Regions from separate parts of the Brenneria sp. L4-2C genome, predicted to be linked through region 2. Evidence: predicted binding sites of a transcription regulator. Region 2 holds the regulator's gene; the other holds the start of a gene.
What was found. The regulator CRP, encoded in region 2, controls carbon source genes, mostly activating them, when cyclic AMP is high. The targets are predictions, from matches to a motif close to ATGTGANNNNNNTCACAT.
Positions count from the first base shown of each region.

Region 1: the regulator CRP is predicted to act here: its motif matches at 2,599-2,616, upstream of azuC (stress response protein AzuC).

Region 1 covers NZ_JBEIAC010000016.1:89,873-93,590, reverse strand. The annotation lists gene ABRZ26_RS19240 (branched-chain amino acid ABC transporter permease) at 1-654, shown strand, start outside; gene ABRZ26_RS19235 (ABC transporter ATP-binding protein) at 651-1,433, shown strand; gene ABRZ26_RS19230 (ABC transporter ATP-binding protein) at 1,430-2,149, shown strand; gene azuC (stress response protein AzuC) at 2,436-2,513, opposite strand; gene ABRZ26_RS19220 (multidrug efflux MFS transporter) at 2,852-3,718, shown strand, end outside.
Region 2 covers NZ_JBEIAC010000026.1:21,767-25,484, reverse strand. The annotation lists gene ABRZ26_RS22735 (phosphoribulokinase) at 1-421, shown strand, start outside; gene ABRZ26_RS22730 (OsmC family protein) at 487-894, opposite strand; gene crp (cAMP-activated global transcriptional regulator CRP) at 1,214-1,846, shown strand; gene ppiA (peptidylprolyl isomerase A) at 2,018-2,587, opposite strand; gene cysG (siroheme synthase CysG) at 3,093-3,718, shown strand, end outside.

The DNA of each region.
Region 1 (3,718 bases), on a different contig from region 2:
CGCCAACTGGCCGCCGACTACTGGGGGATCGCCACCCTGGCGGTGGCCGAAATCATTCGCACCATCGCCATCAACGAAGATGCGCTGACCGGCGGCGCCCAGGGGCTGGGCAATATCGTTCCGCTCTGGACGACCGGCTCCCAACAACAGGACAGCGTGATCTTTGCCGTCGTGATCCTGCTGATGGTGGCGCTCATCGCCCTGCTCTGCGTGCAGTTGGGCAAAAGCCGCTTCGGCCGCGCGCTGCGGCTGATGCGGGAACAGCCGCAGTTGGCGACCTGCATGGGTTATCACCTGCAATGGCTGAAATGCCGCACGCTGATGTGCAGCGCCGCCATCGCCAACGTCGCCGGCATTATGCTGGCGTATTACACCAGCTACGTCAGCCCCGACTACCTATTGTCCTCGGAAACCTTTCTGATCTGGAGCATGGTGATGATCGGCGGCATCGGCAACGTGGCCGGCGTATTGCTGGGCGTGCTGCTGGTGGAGTGCCTCTATACCTTTATTCCGTTCGCCAAAGATATCTTCAATATCGGTTCCGATATTACCGGCGCGCTGCGGCTGGGCGCCGTGGGGGTCATTCTGCTGGCCTGCCTGCTGGGACGCGCCGGCGGCCTGTTGCCTGAACGACTAAGGAGAATACCGACATGACACCACTGATGCAGGTCGATGCCGTCAGCAAGGCTTTCGGCGGCAATCGGGTACTGGAAGGCGTTACCTTTACTCTGCGTCAGGGGGAGATCCTCGGATTACTGGGCCCTAACGGTTCAGGTAAAAGTACGCTGCTTAACGCGATCTCCGGTTTCGCCCCCATCGACGACGGGATCATTCTGGTGGACGGGCAGCGCATCGACCGGCTTCCGCCCCACCAAATCATCAAAGCCGGCGTGGCGCGTACCTTTCAGTTGCCGGCCATGCCTGAAAAAATGAGCGTGATGGAAGTGGTGATGGCGGCCGGCACCCGGCATCACGGTTTCTGGAGCAGTTTGCTGTCTCTGCCCGCCGCCCGACAGGCGGAACGGGAGGATAAACAGAAGGCCCAGGCGCTGCTTGACGAACTGTTGCTGACCCAGGTGCGCGACCTGCCGGCCGCCGCGCTGTCCGGCGGGCAGAAGAAACTGCTGGGCATTGCCTGCGCGTTGATGGGCGAGCCGCGGCTCCTGATGCTGGACGAACCGATGGCGGGCGTGCATCCCAATCTGCGGCGCGACATTGTCGACACGCTGCTGCGTCTGCAACGCAACGGGCTGTCGCTGATGATTATCGAACACGATATGCACTTTATCCGCGAACTCTGCCAGCGCTGCATCGTATTGGACAGGGGCAAAATCGTCGCCAACTGTCACCCCAATGAACTGGCCAATAACCAACAGGTGCTGGATGCCTATCTCGGCCGCAGCACGCCGCTTGCACTACAGGAGGCCGAATGATCGCGCTGCATGATGTGGTCGCCGGCTACACGCCCGGCATCGATATTCTGCAAGGCATTTCCCTACAGGTTGATAATGCGGAAATCGTCACGCTGCTTGGCCCGAACGGCTGCGGCAAATCCACCTTGCTGAAATGTATCGCGGGTTACCTGCGCCCGCGCAGCGGGCAAATCATGCTGGATGGGCGGGACGTCGGTCAGATCCCGATTCACCGCAAAGTTCGCGAGTGCTCGCTGGGATTTGTGCCGCAAACGGATAACGTCTTTAACAATTTGACCATCAGGGAAAACTTACAGACCGGCGGACAATTTCTGCCCGACGGCCAGCGGCGTCAACGGATGGAAGAGCTGTGCGAACGCTACCCGCTATTGCGCAAAAAATGGCGCGCCATGGCGTCGGCGCTGTCCGGCGGAGAACGGCAGATACTGGCGCTGACCCGCGCCCTGATGCCGAAACCGTCGACGCTGCTGCTGGACGAACCCTCCGCCGGGCTGTCGCCGAAAATGCTGGCCGACGTGTTCGCGGCGATCCAGGCTATCCGCCGGCAGGAAAACGTGACGATCCTGATGGTGGAGCAGAACGCGATGGAAGCGCTGCACATTTCAGACCGTGCTTACGTGCTGGCGCTGGGCAAGGTCGCCCTGACCGGTAAGGCCGACGAATTGCTGGACGATCCGCGCATGCGCGAGCTGTATCTGGGCGGCCGGGCGGTTTAATCACCGTCGACGCGCTGCTTTTACCCCACCCCAACCCTCCCCTTCGCAGGGGAGGGTGCCAACTCCTCCCCCTAACAAGCGCTCCTTGTCGGGCGCGTGCTACGACGTGGCATAAAAATACCTTTCTTTTCGCGCACGAAATAAGCCTACATATACCGTTATCGGTAAATATGCGACTAAGAGACAGGGCAAGGGGGAGGCCGGGTGGGGGTTGTTAATGGTAACGTCGCATAGATCAAAAAGGCCGCATACGCGGCCTTTGAGCAGAAACGGTGTTTAACGAAAATTAATGGATGGCGCCCGGCGGCACATCTTTATAAGCATTGATGTAGACATTCAATAATTTTTTCAATAATTTGCGCATTGTGCTCACCTTGATGAATGACGTTGTCGAATTGTTATCCTGATGTGATTAATTGTACGATTCGCCATCATCCCATGCAAGTTTTTTGTGATGTGCATCACAAAAATAGTTCTCGCATGTCGTCGTAACCACCACTGCGGCGCTGGCTTGCCGCATACTTTTGTTGCGAATAGTTACCGGGCTATTGAACAACAAAATCGCACTCTATGTTATGCTCGTCGCGAGAGATGAAATACCAGTAACCGTACGTTATTTGTTGATCCCCCTACCTGCAAATTACGTTCTGACGCTTAATTTCACCATTGGCAACCGGCTTACAAAGGCGCGTCCCGCACACCATGGAAACCTGGAAACTCAATTTATTCGCTGCATGGCTGGGCTGTTTTTTTACCGGCATGGCCATGAGCCAGATATTGCCCTTTCTACCGCTGTACATAGAACAACTTGGCGTACATTCGCACGAATCATTAAGCCTCTGGTCCGGCGTCATTTTCAGTTCTTCCTTTCTGGTTTCAGCGATTGTCGCGCCGTTATGGGGGAGTCTGGCCGACCGCAAAGGGCGTAAGCTGATGCTGCTGCGCGCGGCGCTGGGCATGTCCATCATCATGGCGCTGCAAGGCCTGGCCGCCAACGTATGGCAACTGTTTATTTTGCGCTCCCTGATGGGGCTGACGTCGGGCTTTATCCCCAATGCGATGGCGTTGATCGCCTCGCAGGTGCCGCGGGAAAAGAGCGGCTGGGCGCTGGGAACCTTATCCACCGGTCAAATTTCCGGGGTGATCCTCGGCCCGCTGTTCGGCGGATTTATGGCCGACTACCTTGGCCTGCGGATCGTCTTTTTCATTACCGCCGGCATGCTGTTCACCAGCTTTCTGATTACGCTGTTCGCGATTAAAGAAAACGTCATCAAAGTCAGCAAGGCCAATCGATTGAGCGGTAAAGCGGTGTTTACTTCCCTGCCCTACCCGACGCTGATCGTCAGCCTGTTCATCACCACCATGATGATCCAACTGTCAAACGCGTCCATCAACCCCATTCTGACGCTCTTCATCCGCGACCTTGCGCCCGATAGCAATAATATCGCGTTTATCAGCGGGGTCATTGCCGCCATCCCCGGCGTATCGGCGCTGATGGCCGCGCCACGGCTCGGCCGTCTGGGCGATCGCATCGGCGCGCACCGTATCCTGATTGCCGCGCTGGCGTTC
Region 2 (3,718 bases):
GGTCGGCGTGGTGCCTATCGTCAACCTGGAATGGATTCAAAAACTGATCCGTGATGTGAATGAACGCGGCCACTCGCGCGAAGCGGTCATGGATTCGGTCGTCCGTTCGATGGATGATTACATCTCTTACATTACGCCGCAGTTTTCACGAACCCATATCAACTTCCAGCGGGTTCCCACCGTGGACACCTCCAACCCCTTCGCGGCCAAATCCATCCCTTCGCTGGACGAGAGCTTTGTGGTGATCCATTTTCAGGGGCTGGACAATATTGATTATCCCTATCTGCTGGCGATGTTGCAGGGATCGTTTATTTCCCATATCAACACGCTGGTCGTGCCGGGCGGGAAGATGGGTCTGGCGATGGAATTAATTATGGCGCCATTGGTTCAGCGTTTGCTGGAAGGGAAGAAAATCGAATAGTCGCTCGAAAAAAAGCACGGCGGCAGAAACCAGGTCGCTACCGTGCCTGCTCCGGTTCAACGCGGTTATGCCAATTCCCGGACCTCATGGCTGTGGGTCACCTCTACCGCTTTAGCCAGCATCAGCGCCACGGAGCAATAGCGCTCCGCAGACAGCGCGACCGCGCGTTCTACGGCTTTCTCGGTCAACCCTTTGCCGGAGACGATAAAATGCAGGTTGATATGGGTAAACAGACGCGGCGCCTCCGCTTTCCGCTGCGACGTGAGTTTAACCTCGCAGTCGGCAACATCGTTGCGCCCTTTTTGCAATATGGACACCACATCAATCGCGCTGCATCCGCCCACCGACATCAATACCATTTCCATTGGACTTGGCGCTTTATCCCCCGAATTTCCATCCATTAAAATCTGATGTCCGGAAGATGATTCGCCAAGGAATGTTAAGCCTTCAACCCACTTCACTCGAGCCTGCATGGTACCCTCCGCTAAAAAATTTTTGAAAATTTATATCGTTACTGTACAAAATCATCTGATAACCAGAGCTTTATCATGCTGAAGTGAGACAACACAAGACACGTCCTTCAAGCTGTGTTAAAAACAAGAACAGTATCTGCCTTATTCTGGACAAACTCAGATGCCGGGGAGATGATGACGTCGCCAAATAAAGGCTCCAGTATATTCCCTGACGTCGTTCTGCCTACACTGAATTTGAACTTTTAACAGTAAATACGCCGTACAGGGAACTCTGAGCCCTGTGAATTGCGCAGTGACTGACAACAGAGGATGATATCGAATGGTTCTCGGCAAACCGCAAACAGACCCGACTCTTGAATGGTTCCTTTCTCATTGCCATATCCACAAGTACCCATCGAAGAGTACGCTTATTCACCAAGGTGAAAAAGCAGAGACGCTTTACTACATCGTGAAAGGCTCCGTCGCCGTGCTGATCAAAGATGAAGAAGGCAAGGAAATGATTCTTTCTTATCTGAATCAGGGCGATTTTATCGGCGAACTCGGCCTGTTTGAGGAAGGTCAGGAGCGCAGCGCCTGGGTGCGGGCGAAAACAGCGTGTGAAGTTGCTGAAATTTCTTATAAAAAATTCCGACAACTGATCCAGGTTAACCCCGATATCCTGATGCGCCTGTCGGCTCAGATGGCCAGCAGACTGCAAGTGACTTCAGAAAAAGTCGGCAATTTGGCTTTCCTCGACGTAACGGGGCGTATTGCTCAGACCTTGTTGAACCTGGCGAAACAACCGGATGCCATGACCCACCCGGACGGCATGCAAATAAAAATCACGCGTCAGGAAATCGGCCAGATTGTCGGCTGTTCACGCGAGACCGTAGGGCGGATACTTAAAATGTTAGAAGACCAAAATTTGATCTCCGCACATGGTAAAACCATTGTGGTTTACGGCACTCGCTAAACCACAATAATTACCCGACGACAAAAAAGCGTGAGAAAATCTCACGCTTTTTTTTATCCGATATATTTATCAACGATAATATTATTATTCAAAAATAAACAATCCCAATTCAATTGAGCGAATTTATCAAATCCGCTCAATATGAGAAGGGAGGCTGGTTCGGGAATCCAATCAGGGCAGGACTTTCGCTGACTGGATTACAATCGGTTTGGCGGGCACATTTTGATACGGGCCGACGTTTTCAGTCTGCACCTGGGCAATTTTATCCGCCACCTCCATGCCTTTGACTACCTTGCCGAACACCGCATAGCCGAAATCGCGCTGACCGTGATCGAGAAACGCATTGTCTGCCACGTTGATAAAGAATTGACTGGTGGCGCTGTCTTTTTCCGCCGTACGCGCCATCGAAATAGTGCCGCGCAGATTGCGTAACCCATTATCCGCTTCGTTAACGATCGCAGCGTTGGTCGCTTTCTGCTTCATATCGCTGGTGAAACCGCCCCCTTGAATCATGAAGCCGGGGATAACCCGATGAAACGTCGTCCCGTTATAAAAACCGCTATTAACGTACTCGACAAAATTCTTCACCGAAACCGGTGCTTTTTGATTATCCAACGCCAGTTCAATATTTCCTGCCGATGTGGTCAGTAAAACATGCGTGGTGCCGGAAGCAGCAAACGCTGGAGAAAAAGCAGTGAGTGATATAAAGGCTGCCGCCGCAACCAGAGTACGTTTGAGCATGAGAATTCCTTTTTGAAGAAATCGACTACAGAAAGCGTAGTGATTGTATGTATCCGCACTCCTTAGCGCCACCCATTTACTTTTTTTTACGTATGGCCGGCATACCGTAACCCATTGTTAAATACCGTGCGGCGTTATGCCGACCTTATCGCATGAGAAAGAAGCGGCATGTCTGCCGGTGATGTCGCCTGAACAGGTATTTCGAATAATAGAACGCCTTTCGGTTCAATCCGCGGCCATGCTGGGATACCGATACCAACGTCCAGTGAATTATTGGTCACCAGCCCATTGAAAAAACAGCAATTTCGCCTATATGATGGTCGCGGCCTGCAAAATGAGTCCCCACCCGCCGCAGATGAGGACATCCAGGTTAACAACGGCAGTGTGTCACTGAAACCTTATCCATCGCTGACGGCGGATAAACTATCACCATCGACATCGCTCCTCCGTATTCCGTCCCGACGGCAGGCGGTTTTATCAACCTAAATTTACCAAGAGGCACCACATGGATTTCCTGCCAATATTCTGTCAGTTACGCGATAAGCCTTGTTTATTGGTGGGCGGTGGAGAAGTGGCCGAACGTAAAGCCAGGTTATTATTGGATGCCGGCGCCATTCTTACGGTGAACGCCATCAGTTTCAACGAGAAATTTATCCGCTGGCAGGACCAAAAGCGGGTGACGCTGGCGCAGGGTTCCTTTGATCCCAAACTGTTAACCGGCACATGGCTGGTGATTGCCGCCACTGACGATCGTGAAACCAATCAACAAGTTTACGACTACGCCAGTCAGCAACAGATTTTCTGCAACAGCGTGGATGACGTTCAGAGCGCCAGCTTCATTATGCCTTCCATTATTGACCGTTCTCCCCTGATGGTCGCCGTATCGTCCGGAGGAAGCGCGCCGGTACTGGCGCGGATATTGCGTGAAAAACTGGAAAGCCTCCTGCCGCTGCATCTGGGTCAGTTGGCCGCCTTTGCCGGGAAACTGCGTCAACGCGTGCAAAACCGCTTCAGAAAATCGGATACCCGCCGGCGTTTCTGGGAAAAACTGTTTATCCACGATCGGCTGATGCAATCGCTGGCCAATAACGATACCGCCAGCGTCCAGCAGCTCACCGAGCAGTTGTTCTC